DNA from 2 places in the Paenibacillus cisolokensis genome. Region 2 is predicted to be linked to the other one. Evidence: a T-box and tRNA genes for the amino acid it is inferred to sense, from the RefSeq annotation. Region 2 holds a T-box; the other holds one or more tRNA genes.
What was found. The T-box of region 2 lies ahead of argS (arginine--tRNA ligase). A T-box ahead of a tRNA ligase gene usually reads a tRNA of that ligase, here a tRNA-Arg.
Positions count from the first base shown of each region.

Region 1: it encodes a tRNA-Arg, which carries the amino acid that the T-box ahead of argS (arginine--tRNA ligase) is inferred to sense. The anticodon was not compared.

Region 1 is NZ_JBCNFP010000038.1:18,552-25,767, forward strand. It holds gene ispG (flavodoxin-dependent (E)-4-hydroxy-3-methylbut-2-enyl-diphosphate synthase) at 1-738, opposite strand, end outside; gene clpX (ATP-dependent protease ATP-binding subunit ClpX) at 838-2,094, opposite strand; gene clpP (ATP-dependent Clp endopeptidase proteolytic subunit ClpP) at 2,120-2,713, opposite strand; gene tig (trigger factor) at 3,016-4,317, opposite strand; gene ABEV74_RS06860 (hypothetical protein) at 4,409-5,275, opposite strand; tRNA gene ABEV74_RS06865 (tRNA-Gly) at 5,501-5,574, shown strand; tRNA gene ABEV74_RS06870 (tRNA-Arg) at 5,620-5,696, shown strand; gene ABEV74_RS06875 (hypothetical protein) at 6,448-6,576, opposite strand; gene ABEV74_RS06880 (hypothetical protein) at 6,631-6,960, opposite strand; gene asnB (asparagine synthase (glutamine-hydrolyzing)) at 7,099-7,216, shown strand, end outside.
Region 2 is NZ_JBCNFP010000093.1:30,886-38,101, forward strand. It holds gene ABEV74_RS15470 (2-oxoglutarate dehydrogenase E1 component) at 1-1,406, shown strand, start outside; gene odhB (2-oxoglutarate dehydrogenase complex dihydrolipoyllysine-residue succinyltransferase) at 1,422-2,711, shown strand; T-box leader at 2,785-3,017, shown strand; gene argS (arginine--tRNA ligase) at 3,070-4,764, shown strand; gene ABEV74_RS15485 (acyltransferase) at 4,995-6,170, shown strand; gene ABEV74_RS15490 (DUF2905 domain-containing protein) at 6,261-6,482, shown strand; gene ABEV74_RS15495 (hypothetical protein) at 6,535-6,927, shown strand; gene ABEV74_RS15500 (NHL repeat-containing protein) at 7,033-7,216, shown strand, end outside.

The sequences.
Region 1 (7,216 bases), on a different contig from region 2:
GGCGACCTTCACCTCTTCGACCGGGTCGGCGCTCAGACTGATCCGAACCGTGTTGCCGATGCCCATCGCCAGCAGCGCGCCGATGCCCGCGGAGCTTTTGATCGTACCGGCGTGAAGCGTTCCGGCCTCCGTAATGCCGAGATGGAGCGGATAGGCAATTTTCTCGGCCGCCATCGTGTACGCCTTGATGGCCATCGGCACGTCCGAAGCTTTAAGCGAAACGATAATGTCATGGAAGTCCAGGTCTTCCAGAATACCGATATGGTACAAGGCGCTTTCGACCATCGCTTCCGGCGTCGGATAGCCGTATTTTTCAAGCAGATGATTTTCAAGCGAACCGGCATTGACGCCGATCCGGATCGGGATGCCCCGCTCCTTGCACGCTTTGACGACCGCCTCGACTTTCTCGCGGCGGCCGATATTGCCCGGATTGATGCGGACTTTGTCCACGCCGTTCTCAATGGCGGCAAGCGCCAGCCGGTAATCGAAATGGATATCCGCGACGAGCGGAATATGAATCCGTTTCTTGATCTCCTTCAGCGCTTCCGCCGCTTCCTTGTTGTTCACCGTTACGCGGACGATTTGGCAACCCGCTTCCTCCAGACGGAGAATTTCCGCCACGGTCGCTTCGACATCCGCCGTTTTCGTCGTGCACATGCTTTGGATGATTACTTCATTCGAGCCGCCGATCGTCAAGTTTCCGACTTTGACAGGCCGCGTTTGTTGTCGCAAATACATAAGGAATCTCTCCCATAACGCCAAAGTCCACCCGCCGGCTGCGGCTGTCCGAGCCGCCCGGAGGGTGGAATCGATGACGGTAATCGGCCGCCCCTGCAATCAGGCGCTTTCTTCCTTCTTCTTCCCTTTCTTGGACGTCAACTCCGGCATAATGCGTTCCTGTACGACCTTCTCGGTAATGACGCAGGTGCCCACGTCGTCCCGGGACGGCACCTCATACATCACATCCAGCATAATCCCTTCGATAATGGCGCGCAATCCGCGCGCACCCGTATTGCGCTTGATCGCTTCCTTGGCGATCGCTTCAAGCGCCGCCGGCTCGAACTCCAGTTTGACATTGTCCATCTCCAGCAGCTTCTGGTACTGTTTGACCAGCGCGTTCTTCGGCTCGGACAGGATGCGGACAAGCGCCTTCTCGTCAAGCGGCTCCAGCGTCGAGATGACCGGCAGACGGCCGACAAACTCCGGAATAAGGCCGAATTTAAGCAGATCCTCCGGCAAAACCATCGACAGGTATTCGCCCGGCTTCAAATCTTTCTGGCCGTCGCCCGCCGTGTTGAAGCCGATCACCTTTTTGCCGATTCTGCGCTTGATAATCTGCTCCAGCCCGTCGAAGGCGCCGCCGCAGATGAACAGAATGTTCGTCGTATCGATCTGGATGAACTCCTGATGCGGATGCTTCCGCCCGCCTTGCGGCGGCACCGAAGCGACCGTGCCTTCAAGAATTTTGAGCAGCGCCTGCTGCACGCCTTCTCCGGACACGTCGCGCGTAATCGACGGGTTTTCGGATTTGCGGGCCACTTTGTCGATCTCGTCGATGTAGATGATGCCGCGCTCGGCTTTCTCGACGTCATAGTCGGCAGCCTGAATCAGCTTCAGCAAAATATTCTCGACGTCTTCTCCGACGTATCCCGCTTCCGTCAACGACGTGGCGTCCGCGATGGCGAACGGCACGTTCAAAATTTTGGCCATCGTCTGAGCGAGCAGCGTCTTGCCCGAGCCCGTCGGGCCGAGCAGCAAAATGTTGCTCTTCTGAAGCTCGACATCCTCGATCTTGCTCTGCGAATTGATTCGCTTGTAGTGGTTGTAAACCGCAACAGCCAGCGACTTCTTCGCGTTGTCTTGCCCGATGACGTATTGGTCGAGAATGTTGCGAATATCCCGTGGCTTCGGAATGTCTTTCATTTCGAGCTCTTCTTCGTGGCCGAGCTCCTCTTCCACAATTTCCGTGCACAGTTCGATGCACTCGTCACATATATAAACGCCCGGACCGGCTACCAGCTTGCGAACCTGATCCTGCGACTTGCCGCAGAAGGAACATTTCAGCTGGCCTTTCTCGTCGTTAAATTTAAACATGTCTTCACTCCTTCGTTCCAATTGGTCAGACGGCCGACAACGGCTTGTCGATGACCTTGTCGATCAGCCCGTAGGCCATCGCTTCCTCCGCGCTCATAAAGTAGTCGCGGTCGGTGTCGCGGTCGATTTTTTCGTACGGCTGACCTGTACGTTCTACATAAATCTGGTTCAACTTTTGCTTCGTCCTCAAAATCCAGTCAGCATGGATTTTGATGTCCGTCGCCTGTCCCCGGACGCCGCCGAGCGGCTGGTGTATCATGACTTCACTGTTCGGCAGCGCGAACCGCTTGCCCTTGGCGCCGGCAGTCAGCAACAGAGAACCCATGCTGGCCGCCAACCCGACGCAAATGGTGGATACGTCGGGCTTGATATATTGCATCGTATCGTAAATGCCCAGACCGGCAGTTACCGAACCGCCGGGCGAGTTAATATACAAGTGAATATCCTTGTCCGGATCGTCAGCGGTCAGAAACAGCAACTGCGCGATGACGGAATTGGCCACGTCGTCATCAATGGCGCTGCCCAGGAAAATGATCCGGTCCTTCAGCAGGCGGGAGTATATATCGTAAGAACGCTCACCACGATTCGTTTGCTCGACGACAATCGGTACCAAATTCATGACGACCAACCTCTTTTCTTATTGGACTGTGACTTGCATAATACATTGTAACACGTCGGCCGTTCGCTGTCATTTTCTCGCCTTTATACAGTATACGAACAGATCCGCCGCTTATGTACCGGGAATGCGCCTGATTTCGCCAGTATGTGTTATGTAAGATCCCGATCGACGGGAGAAGCTTCGTTTCGCCTTGCCGTTCCGGCGTCGCGAAGGAAGCTGGTATGTATTTCGGTGGTAAAATAAGGCACGTGGTAGTTTTCACGTGCCCAATTTCGTTATCGAAGCCTTCGTACCGGTTCGCGTTATGCGACTTCGCTCGTTTGTTTGCTGTTTTCAAGCAAAAACCGAACCGTTTTGCGAATGGACAGATCTTCTTTCAGGTTGTCGAGCGTTCCGTTGCGTTCGAACAGCTCCTTCAACTCGTCCACCGGACGTTTGTACTGTTCGGCAAGCTTCTCCAGCTCGGCTTGTACATCCTCGTCGGTCACTTCGATATTTTCGACTTTAGCGATTTGCTCCAGTACAAGCGTATTGCGGACGCGCTTCTCGGCGTCGCCCTTCATCTGCTCGCGCAGTTGCGCCTCATCTTGACCGGAGAATTGGTAATACAGCTCGAGATTCATCCCCTGCATCCGCAGGCGGTTCTCGAAATCGCGAATCATGTAGTCCGTTTCGTTCTCGATCATCACTTCGGGGATGTCGATTTCGGCCGCTTCCGCCGCTTTTTCCACAACCGCGGTTTCGCGGGCCTGCTCGTTTTCTTTCTCTTTGCGCTCTTTCAGCTTCGCAGCCAGATCTTGCTTGAACTCCTCAAGCGTTTCGAACTCGCTGACGTCTTTGGCGAATTCATCGTCGAGAGCCGGCAAATTTTTCCGTTTGATCTCATGAAGCTTCACTTTGAAGACCGCCGGTTTGCCTGCCAGATTCTCGGCGTGGTAATTTTCCGGGAACGTCACTTCCACATCTTTGTAGTCCCCCGTACGCATGCCGACAATCTGCTCCTCGAAGCCGGGGATGAACGAACCCGAGCCGAGCTCGAGATTGTAGCGCTCGCCCTTGCCTCCCTCGAACGGCTCGCCGTCGACGAAGCCTTCGAAATCGATGATCGTAATGTCCCCGTTCTGAGCCGCATCTTCTTCGACTACGACCAACTCGGCGTGACGCTGCTGCAGCCGTTCCAGCTCGGCGTTAATTTCCTCTTCGGTCACTTCCGTATTGCCGGCGGGAACTTCCAGACCTTTGTACTCGCCCAATTTCACTTCCGGCTTTACCGTAACCTTCGCCTTGAATTTGAAGGCTTGTCCTTTGCCGAATTGCTCGACGTCGATTTCCGGGCGGTCAACGGGCTGAACGCCGGTTTCTTTCACGGCATCGGCATAAGCGTCCGGCAGAATAATGTCGATCGCGTCCTGATACAGGCTCTCGACGCCGAAGCGCGCTTCGAATATCGCACGCGGCACTTTGCCTTTGCGGAATCCGGGCACGTTTACTTTGGCCACGACTTTCTTAAAAGCCTTGTCAAGCGCCTCGGCTACTTTTTCGGCATCGACTTCCACGTCGATCGCGACGACGTTCTTGTCTATTTTTTCCCAGGTTGCTTTCATTTTATGCTTTCCCCTCCGAATTACACATCCTATTTTAAACGGGAGTCACGCTCAATAAACCATTCCATTATAAATTACATCCTAGCGGATTTCAAGGCTCGGGCCCGCTTTCATCCGAGTGAAAATCGGTAATCTGCCGCAAAGAGCGGTACGCCTGCTCATACCGGAAGCGCAGCTCGCCGGTAATGCCGTACGTATCCCTCACCTCTTCTTCATCCGCCGAGCCATATACGGTCAGCAGCAGCGTGAGATGAAGCGCCGCCGCGTAACAGTCCACCGTCTCATCGTCGTCCTGCAGCAGCCGTTTGTAAGCCGAAGTGCCGTATAGGAACTGCAAGCTCTCTTTCCAAAGTTCGCGGGCAAAATGAGGAAGCGTCGGATCGTCCGCCTCCACGCTCGCCTCTACCCGTTCCAGCACGCGCAATACCGGTTCGGGAAAATCGTTCATCGTCAGCGGAACATCCCCGATCTCCACCTGGATCGTCTCGCCGAGCCGTTCCAGCGCAAGCACGCCTTGCGCTCCGCGTTTGCGAAGGCATTGCAGCGCTTTGAACTGCACGACCGGATGCACATCTTCTTCTTCGAGCCATTCGATAATTTCCCGGTCGACGTCCTCATGCCGAAGATGCACCGCCCGCTCGATAGCCAATATTTGCTGATCCATCATCGGGTGATGGCGCATAATGTACAGCACCTGCCTGACATAGGCCTCGTCATGGTCGGCAGGATTCAGCGCGTCCTGGCGCAGCTTCTCCTCCTCATCGCCATCGTCGTCTTCTTCGGACGTTTCGCTGTCCGGAAAAGCCATATTCAGCCATGTCAGCAAATTTTCCCACTCTTCGTAATTCCGGCGCTCTTCCCCCCGGACCTGGAGAAGAAAACGGAGGAGCGCCTTCGCTTCCCCGTATTGCTCCGCTTCCAGCAGGCGCGTCAATTGAATCTGGTAATGGTCCAGCATCTTCGGAAAGAGGTAGACGTTTTCTTTGCCGCCTTTATCTTCACGAGGCGGATCGTTCGGAGCTGTAATGGTAACACCGCCTTGTCATTCAAGCGCTCGTGTCGCTATGCTTTCAGTTGGATTGATTATATCACGACGATTCTAAAATAAAAAAGGATTTTGTCGCAAAAATGAATTTTTCCCATTGATTCGATCCGGCGATTATGATATATTAACTAGTACTGTGCGGGTGTAGTTCAATGGTAGAACGCCAGCTTCCCAAGCTTGAGGCGAGGGTTCGATTCCCTTCACCCGCTCCAGCATTGCGACTTAGCGGCATCCCCGAACGGATGCGCTGAAAATTTGTCCCAGTAGCTCAGCTGGATAGAGCAACGGCCTTCTAAGCCGTCGGTCGGGGGTTCGAATCCCTCCTGGGACGCCAGTGAATACATATGCCACAAGACCGCGCCTGTCGCGGTCTTTGTTTTTGCCTCTTTAACCGTCCGCGCCTTCCGTCAAATCGTCGTCCTCCGTCGGTGTCCCGCCTTTAGCGCCCCCTTCTTCGGGCTGATCGCTTTGGCGAAAAAGTTGCAAAAATACAGGAACTTTGGCCCGAATAGATGACTATGATGCAAAATCCTGCGAAAATACAGTATTTTGGGGCGGTTTTCGCTTGTCTGGCTTGAACGGGGGCAAAAAATTGCATTATCGCAGAAATTTTCGAGTTTTGGTTCATTTCCCCCCGGAAATACTGCACTTTTGCAGCATTGTCCTCTATTGTCTCATCTTCCGGATGCCAGCCGCCGCGAGCCGGAGTAATAGCAAGCAATTTCGGGACTGGTGGCAGTTTCACAGCGGGCTGGAGCGAGCGAATAAGGTCCTGGAGCTTCGTGATTAGCCGCCCCGCGGTCTTTCAAAAAACAAAAAAACGGGAGCGGCGCGTCAGGAAGAAAACGCGCATCCCGTCCCAGCAAGGAAACTTACGAGCGATCCGACAGGCCGGCTAGACCGATGATCATCACGACGAGCATGAGTAATTGAATAAGCAGTTCCGCGCTCATTCCCATTCCTCCATGTCCCAGGATGGCTCTTCCCGGCCGGCTCCTCTCCCATGGATCGTTCTTGTTTCCCCACTATTCACGATATGCTCGCCGCATGGTCGTTATGTCTTATGGAAAACCGGGAATGCCGGATTAGCGCCGAACGCTTTCGCTCGGATTGTTTTGCGCCGGCTGCTTCACATTTTTATCCAGGACATTTTCCGCAAACGTCTCGCCTTTTTGCGCATACTGGTTGCCTTTGTTCTGTTTCGTTTCACTCACCGGTTATCCCTCCTTATTAAGAAAATTCGCGGTAACGCCCGCGCAAAGCCGCGATTATAACAACTGCATCGATTCAATATGGCGTTTCGTTTCATCCGTTCCGCATTCGTACAACAGACGATAAATCGAATCGATCAAATAGCTGTAGCCGCCGTCGATTTCCTGTCTCGTCGCTTTGCCAAACGGGTGCGAGCCAAAGTGAAACGCCTGCGCTTCATCGAAGCTGCTTATTTCCTCGAACAACTCCTGCAGCCGGTTCAGCTCTTCTTCGTTCGCCATGATGACCAACTCATAGGGCGCCGCGGTCGGATCCTCCAAAATTTGGCCGGCTCCGACCGATACGTAATAACGTTTGCGAGCCGTCTCGCCCCCTCCGTTATCCATGCTCGAAAATCCTCCTTTCCATCGCCCGCCTGTGCCTTCTTACGCTAGCTTCCCTTGGGGACAGACATTTTATCCGGTCTTACGCATATACCTGTTTTATGATTGCAGAGGGAGTTCAGCAAAGAGAGGGATGAGAACATGTGCGGCATCACCGGTTGGATCGATTGGACCCGTGACCTGACCCGGCAAAGCGACATCCTGGAAAGGATGACCGAAACGCTCGCTGCTCGCGGACCGGACGCAGCCGGCACGTGGA
Region 2 (7,216 bases):
GGAACCATCCGACGATCGCCGCCAAATGGGGCGAGCAGCTGGTGGCGGAAGGATTGATCAGCAAGGCGGAAATCAAGGAAATGCAAGAAGAGATCGTAGCCGAAATGAAAGAGGCGTACGATCGGGTCAAGCGCCAGGAAAAGCTGGAGTACGCCCTTCAGAAGAGCGAGCCGCTCAGCACGCAGCGCAACACGGAGACGACGACAGCCGTTCCGCTCAAAAAGCTGAAGGAAATCAACGCCGCGATGCTGGAGCGCCCGGAAGGGTTTACGGTGTATCCGAAGCTGCAGCGCATTCTGGAGCGCCGCGCCAACGCCCTCGAGGAGGGCGAGAAAGTCGACTGGGCGCATGCCGAGGCGCTTGCATTTGCGACTATACTCGCCGACGGCAAGCCGATCCGGCTGACCGGTCAAGATTCGGAACGCGGCACGTTCGCTCATCGCCATCTGGTGCTGCATGACGTCAAGACGGGCGAGACGTTCTCGCCGCTGCACCGGCTGCCGCAGGCCAAAGCGTCGTTCGCGATTCACAACAGTCCGTTGTCCGAAGCGTCGGTGCTCGGGTTCGAATACGGCTACAACGTGTTTTCGCCGGAAACGCTTGTGCTGTGGGAAGCGCAATTCGGCGATTTCACGAACGTCGCGCAAGTCATTATCGACCAGTTCATCAGCGCCGGGCGCGTGAAATGGTCGCAGCGCTCTTCCATCGTGCTGCTGCTGCCGCACGGCTACGAAGGCCAGGGGCCGGAGCACTCGAGCGCGCGGCTCGAACGCTTCTTGCAGATGGCGGCGGAAGACAACTGGACCGTGGCGAACTTGACGACGGCGGCCCAATACTTCCATCTGCTTCGCCGTCAAGCCGCGCTGACCGAAAGCGATCACGCCCGCCCGCTCGTGCTGATGGCGCCGAAGAGCTTGCTCCGCAATCCGCGGGTCGCGTCGCCGGCCGCCGATTTTGCAAGCGGGACCTTCAAGACCGTACTGGAGCAGCCCGGCTCCGGCGGAAGACCGGATCGCGTCGGCCGGCTCATCCTGTGTACGGGCAAAGTGGCCGTCGATCTCGAAGAAGCGCTGTCTGCGCTTGAGGAAGCCGAACGGGATTGGATCCATGTCGTCCGGGTGGAACAATTGTACCCGTTCCCGAAGGATGAGATCGCGGGGATTCTGAAAAAATATGCGAATGCCAGCGAAATCGTATGGCTCCAGGAAGAGCCGAAAAATATGGGCGCGTGGTCATACATCGAACCGAGGCTGAGGGCGATCGCGCCGCGGCCGGACATCATCCGCTACATCGGCCGTCCGGAGCGGGCCAGCACCGCAAGCGGATATCAGAACGTTCACAGTTACGAGCAGCAGCAAATCATCGCAGCGGCCATGAAGCAGCGGGCCCGGGAAACTCAAGCGTAAGGAGAGGTTGTCACCGTGAACGAAATCAAAGTGCCCGCTATGGGCGAATCGATAACCGAAGGAACCATTTCCAGATGGCTGGTTAAAGAAGGCGATACGGTCAATGAAGGAGATGCGCTCCTCGAGCTGGAAACCGATAAAGTCAATCTGGAAATCAGCGCGGAAGCGAGCGGTGTATTGACCGAAATCCGCTTCCGCGAAGGCGATAACGTACAGGTCGGCGAGACAGTGGGCATTATTTCCGATGCGGCGGCCGGCGCGGCGCCGGCCGCCCGGGAGCAGGCCAAGCCGGCCGAGCCGGAAGGCAAAGCCGAACCGGCACCGGCCCAATCGGCGCCGGCCGCAGCTGCGCCGCAGCCGGCCCCGGCTGCCGCAGCCGCAGGCCGCGGGGAAGGAACGGCAAACGCTTCGCCGGCGGCACGCAAGCTGGCCAGAGAGCGCGGAATTCCGCTCGACAGCGTACAAACGAAAGATCCGATCGGCCGCATCCGCCCGGAGGATGTGCTGTCGCACGGCACCGCCGGCTCGGCGCCGCAAGCGGCGGCTAATGCGACCGCGCCGAAAGCAGCGGCCCCTGCCGCTGCGCCGGCGGCGGACGCCGGCAAGCCGATTGAGCGCCAGCGCATGTCGCGGCGCCGTCAGACGATTGCGGCGCGGCTTGTCGAAGCGCAGCGCACGGCCGCGATGCTGACGACGTTCAACGAGGTAGATATGACGGCGATCCTCGATATTCGCAAGCGCCGCAAACAATCGTTCCAGGAAAAGCATGACGTCGGACTCGGCTTCATGTCCTTCTTCACCAAGGCGGTCGTCGGTGCGCTGAAGCAGTTCCCGCTGCTGAATGCGGAAATTCAAGGGGACGAGCTGCTCGTGAAGAAGTTTTACGATATCGGCATTGCGGTATCGGCGAAGGAAGGGCTCGTCGTGCCGGTCGTGCGGGATGCCGACAGGCTCAGCTTTGCCGAGATCGAACGGCAGATCGCCGAGCTGGCGGCGAAGGCGCGCAGCAATGCGCTGACATTGTCGGACCTCCAGGGCGGCACGTTCACCATTACAAACGGCGGCGTTTTCGGTTCGCTGATGTCGACCCCGATTTTGAACGCTCCGCAGGTCGGCATTCTCGGCATGCATAAAATCCAATGGCGTCCGGTCGCGATCGATCAGGAAAAAATGGAAAACCGGCCGATGATGTACATCGCCTTGTCCTACGACCACAGGATCGTGGACGGCGCCGAAGCGGTCCGCTTCCTGGTCACGGTGAAAGAATTGCTGGAAGATCCGGAATCGCTCCTTCTGGAAGGCTAAGTTCGAACCTTCGCGGCCGGTCACAAGCCGCTTGCTTTTCCGGGTAGCGAAAGCTATAATGGGAAAAATAGGGATACAGACGAGGAACGGGAGAGTACCTTGGCGCAAACCGCTTGCAGCGAGCCGGGATGGTGGAAGCCGGCAGCGGACGGCAGGGGAAGCGGTCCCGGGAGTTGCATGCCCGAACGATGCCAGTAGGGTATGCCGGCGCAAGCCGTTAACATTGTTCAAGATGGGATTTCCGCCAGTGGCGGAAATACCAAGAAGAGTGGCACCGCGTAAAGCGACAAGCTTTCCGTCTCTTTGACAGAGACGGAAAGCTTTTTTATTTGGCGGGACACGGAAGGAGGAATAATGTATGCTGTTGCAATTGGCGGCGGAACGGATCGCGCCGCATCTGCCGGAAGCCGGCGTTGAAATTGCGGAATGGCTCGAATATCCGCCAAAACCGGAAATGGGCGACGTCAGCTTGCCTTGCTTCGTTTTGGCCAAACGGCTCAAGCGCTCCCCGCAGAGCATCGCCGCGGAAACGGCAGGCAAGCTGAACGAAGCGGACGGAGGCATCCGGGCGGAAGCGGCGGGCGGTTATCTTAATTTGCGCTTCGAACCTTCCGTCTGGAGCGCCCGGCTGCTTCGCCGCATCGCGGACGACAAGTTCGGACAGCCGGATTGGGGAAAGGGACGAACGGTCGTCATCGATATGTCGTCGCCGAATATCGCGAAGCCGTTCGGCGTCGGCCATCTGCGCTCGACGGTCATCGGCAACGCGCTCGGCAACCTGTACCGGGCGGCCGGCTACCGCGTCATCCGCGTCAATCATTTGGGGGATTGGGGAACCCAGTTCGGCAAGCTGATCGCCGCCTACAAGCGTTGGGGAAACGATGAAGCGCTCGCCGCCGAACCGATCCGGGAAAGCTTGCGGCTTTACGTGAAATTTCACGACGAGTCGGAGCGTTCGCCGAAGCTCGCAGACGAAGGCCGCGAGTGGTTCCGCCGGCTGGAAGCGGGCGACGATGAAGCGCGGCGGCTGTGGGACACATTTGTCCGCGCCAGTATGAAAGAATTCGACAGGGTATACGAACGGCTCGGCATCCGGTTCGATCATGTGCTCGGTGAGAGCTTCTATAATGACAAAATCGGCGCCGTCGTCGAGCGGCTCGCGGAGCAGTCGCTGCTGGAGGAAAGCGACGGCGCGCAGGTAGTCCGTCTGGCGGAAGAAGGGCTGCCGCCGTGTCTCATCCTGAAATCGGATGGCGCCACGATTTACCCGGCGCGCGATTTGGCCACCGCCATTTACCGCAAGGAAACGATGGGCGCGGATATGCTGCTGTACGTCGTCGGCGCCGAGCAAACGCTCCATTTCAAGCAAGTATTCGCCGTTCTCGCCCGGATGGGCTGTACGTGGAGCGAAGCTTGCCGTCATGTGCCGTTCGGACTGATGCGGATGAACGGGAAGAAAATGTCGACGCGCCGGGGACAGGTCGTATTTCTCGAAGAAGTGCTGGACGAAGCGGTCGCGAGAGCGGAGCGGATGATCGCGGACAAAAATCCCGAACTGCCGAATCGCAAAGAGGTTGCCGAAGTGATCGGCGTCGGAGCGGTCGTGTTCGGGGACCTGAAACATCGGCGGATGCTGGAAATCGACTTCAATCTGGATGAGGCGATCAGTTTCGACGGCGAAACCGGGCCCTATCTGCAATATACGTTTGCCCGGGCTTCCAGCCTGCTGCGCAAAGGACGGGACGACGTTCCCGATCGTGCCGACAATATCGACGGCGTGCATCTGTCCTCCCCTGAGGCGTGGATGTGCGTCAAGATGCTTTGCGGATATGAGGAGGCGCTGGCGGAAGCGCTGCGGGACGACGAGCCTTCCGTCATGGCGCGGTATTTGCTCGATCTCGCCAAAGCGTTCAACCGCTTCTACCACGCCGAGCGCATCGTTGCGGACAGCCGTTCCGAGCGCCGCGCAAAACTGACGCTTGTCTCGCTGGCGGCGCGGAAGCTGCAAAGCGGCATGGCTCTGCTCGGTCTGCGGACCCCCGAACGGATGTAGCCGATCATAGTCGATGCAGGGCGGCTTATGCCGATGAAACAAATAATGGTTCTCGTTCGTCTAATCGTTAAGGCTGGCGCAAGCTGGACAAACGTCTCATCATTTGCATAACCATTATTTTACAAAAATTATTGGCAAAGCTCGCTTGTTATTGCATAATGGGACATATGCCGTGACCAGACTGCGGCATACTTGGCTTTGATTTGGGGAAACATCGGAGGAGAGGCGAAATGCTGAAAAGGGAACGATTGAACGAGCTGGACCTCGTGCGCGCCATGGCGATCGTATGCGTCATCATGGTTCACGCCACGTCGTCGGCGATCGCCGAGACGACGGGGATGCGCTCGTTCGTCGTCTACAATTTTTTTAACATCTTTTTTCGGATCGGGACGCCCATTTTTATTTTTTTGAGCAGCTTCGTCCTGTTTTACAATTACTATCATCAGCCGTTTACGAAAGAAAAGCTGGCCCGCTTTTTCAGCAGACGCTTCATGTTTATTCTCATTCCGTACGTTATCTTCTCGATCGTGTTTTATCTTGTGCGCAACTACCAATATTTTGACGGCTGGTCGTTGATGTACACGCTTGAGCATTTCGGCATCCGGCTGCTGACCGGAAAAGCGAATGCCCATCTGTATTTTGTCATTATCAATATCCAATTTTATTTGATGTTTCCGATATTTCTTATGCTGTTCAAGAAAAGCAAATGGTTGCGGGTGCTGGCGCTTCCGCTCGGTTTTGCCATTCAGTGGGCTTTCGTGCTGCTGAACGCCGAATATTTCCACCTTCAATATAAAGGCAGCGTTTCTTTCTCATATATGAGCTATTTCTTTTTGGGCGCTTTTCTCGGCATCTATTTCGATAAATTTCAACAGTGGTTCAAGCCGGGCAAGCTGAAGAACGGCGGCTCGAAGCTGCCCGTCTGGCTGACGGTCTGGGCGTTGTGGGCGGCATCGGCTGCCGCGCATATTTGGGTCATGTATTCGGGCCGCACCGGGCTGCACAAGTGGAGCAGCGAAATGTACGACGCGGTATGGAATATCCACACTTATTTTTCGGCAATCGTCATGCTGCAGGCGGCTTTCTACTTGTACCATAACGCTCCGAAGTGGTCGATCCGCATGATGGCCGGCTTCGGCTCGATCTCGTTCGGCGTCTATTTGTTCCATCCGCTCGTCCTGCATTATTACCGGATGACGAAGCCCGATTGGCAAGGCATCCCGTTCCATCTGTGGTACGCAGGCGGATTTGTGCTCGCGGTTCTCGTATCGTGGCTGGTCGTCGGGCTTGTAACGAAATATTTCAAATGGTCGTGGCTCCTGTTCGGATCGGTTGCGAAGCAGAAGACGCCGCGGCCGAAGCAGGCTCCGGGCCAATACAGCGAAACGCCCCAGGCTTATTCGTAAGCCGGGGCTTTGCTTTTCTTGCCGCACCGTCCCTGGCATTTTATAATAAAACCAACGTTTGCAACGCGTTCCGGCAAAGGAGTGACTAACATGAGCGACATGCCGAAGCTGCTGATCGCGCTAGGCGTTATTTTGATCGTTGTCGGCGTCATATGGATGATCGGCGGACGGTGGCTGCCGTTCGGCCGTCTGCCCGGCGATATTGTCGTGGAAAAAGAAAATATGCGCTTCTATTTTCCGATCGTGACGTGCATCATTGTCAGCGTCGTGCTGTCGCTGATCGGCTTTGTCGTCAACCGCTTCTTCAAATAAAATGCAGCGCGGCCCTGCACGCGTTACAGCTGCCGAAAGGAGGCGACACGCCATGAACCCCGATTTCATCCGGTTGAAATCGCTGGAAGGCGAATTGAAGCTGTCGCACAAAAACAAGGACTATGGAATTACCGTATCGACGGCGGAATTTGTCATTCACAAGCCGCATGTCAACTACTTCATCCGGTTTGCCGATATGGTGAGCATCGTGCCGTACGAAGCGCCGGGCGGCGGCCGCATGGCCGTCCGGCATAAACGGCGCGGAGGAGCCGAGCTTGCGACGGCGAATCCGAGCCGCGACACGTACCGGATTTTCGTGCGCGGCGCGACCGTTCATAACCGGAGCGGCCGGTTCGATATCGGACCGATGGAGTTCGTGCTGCCGATCCACCGGGATCTGCTCGAGCTGGTGGCGCAATACAGCGGCATGGAGCTGTTTCGCTAGTCTGTTGGACGCATTTTTGCAAGCTGCGGAAGGAATCGGGACTTTTCGGGAGAATTGTTTGGAGAATTGATTATCGCAGCGTTCATCGATAAGGAGGAGAAATGGATGAATACGGTTGACAGCGTTTCCAACCTGGTCGGAAGCGGTTCGCATGTTTACGAGGCGAATTCGAACTGGGCGAAGCTTCCGGATTCGATTCGGCTTGGCTATACGCACGGCATCGTCACCGATGCGCAGGATAACGTCTATCTGTTTCATACCAACCGTCCGAGCGTCGTCAAATTCGACC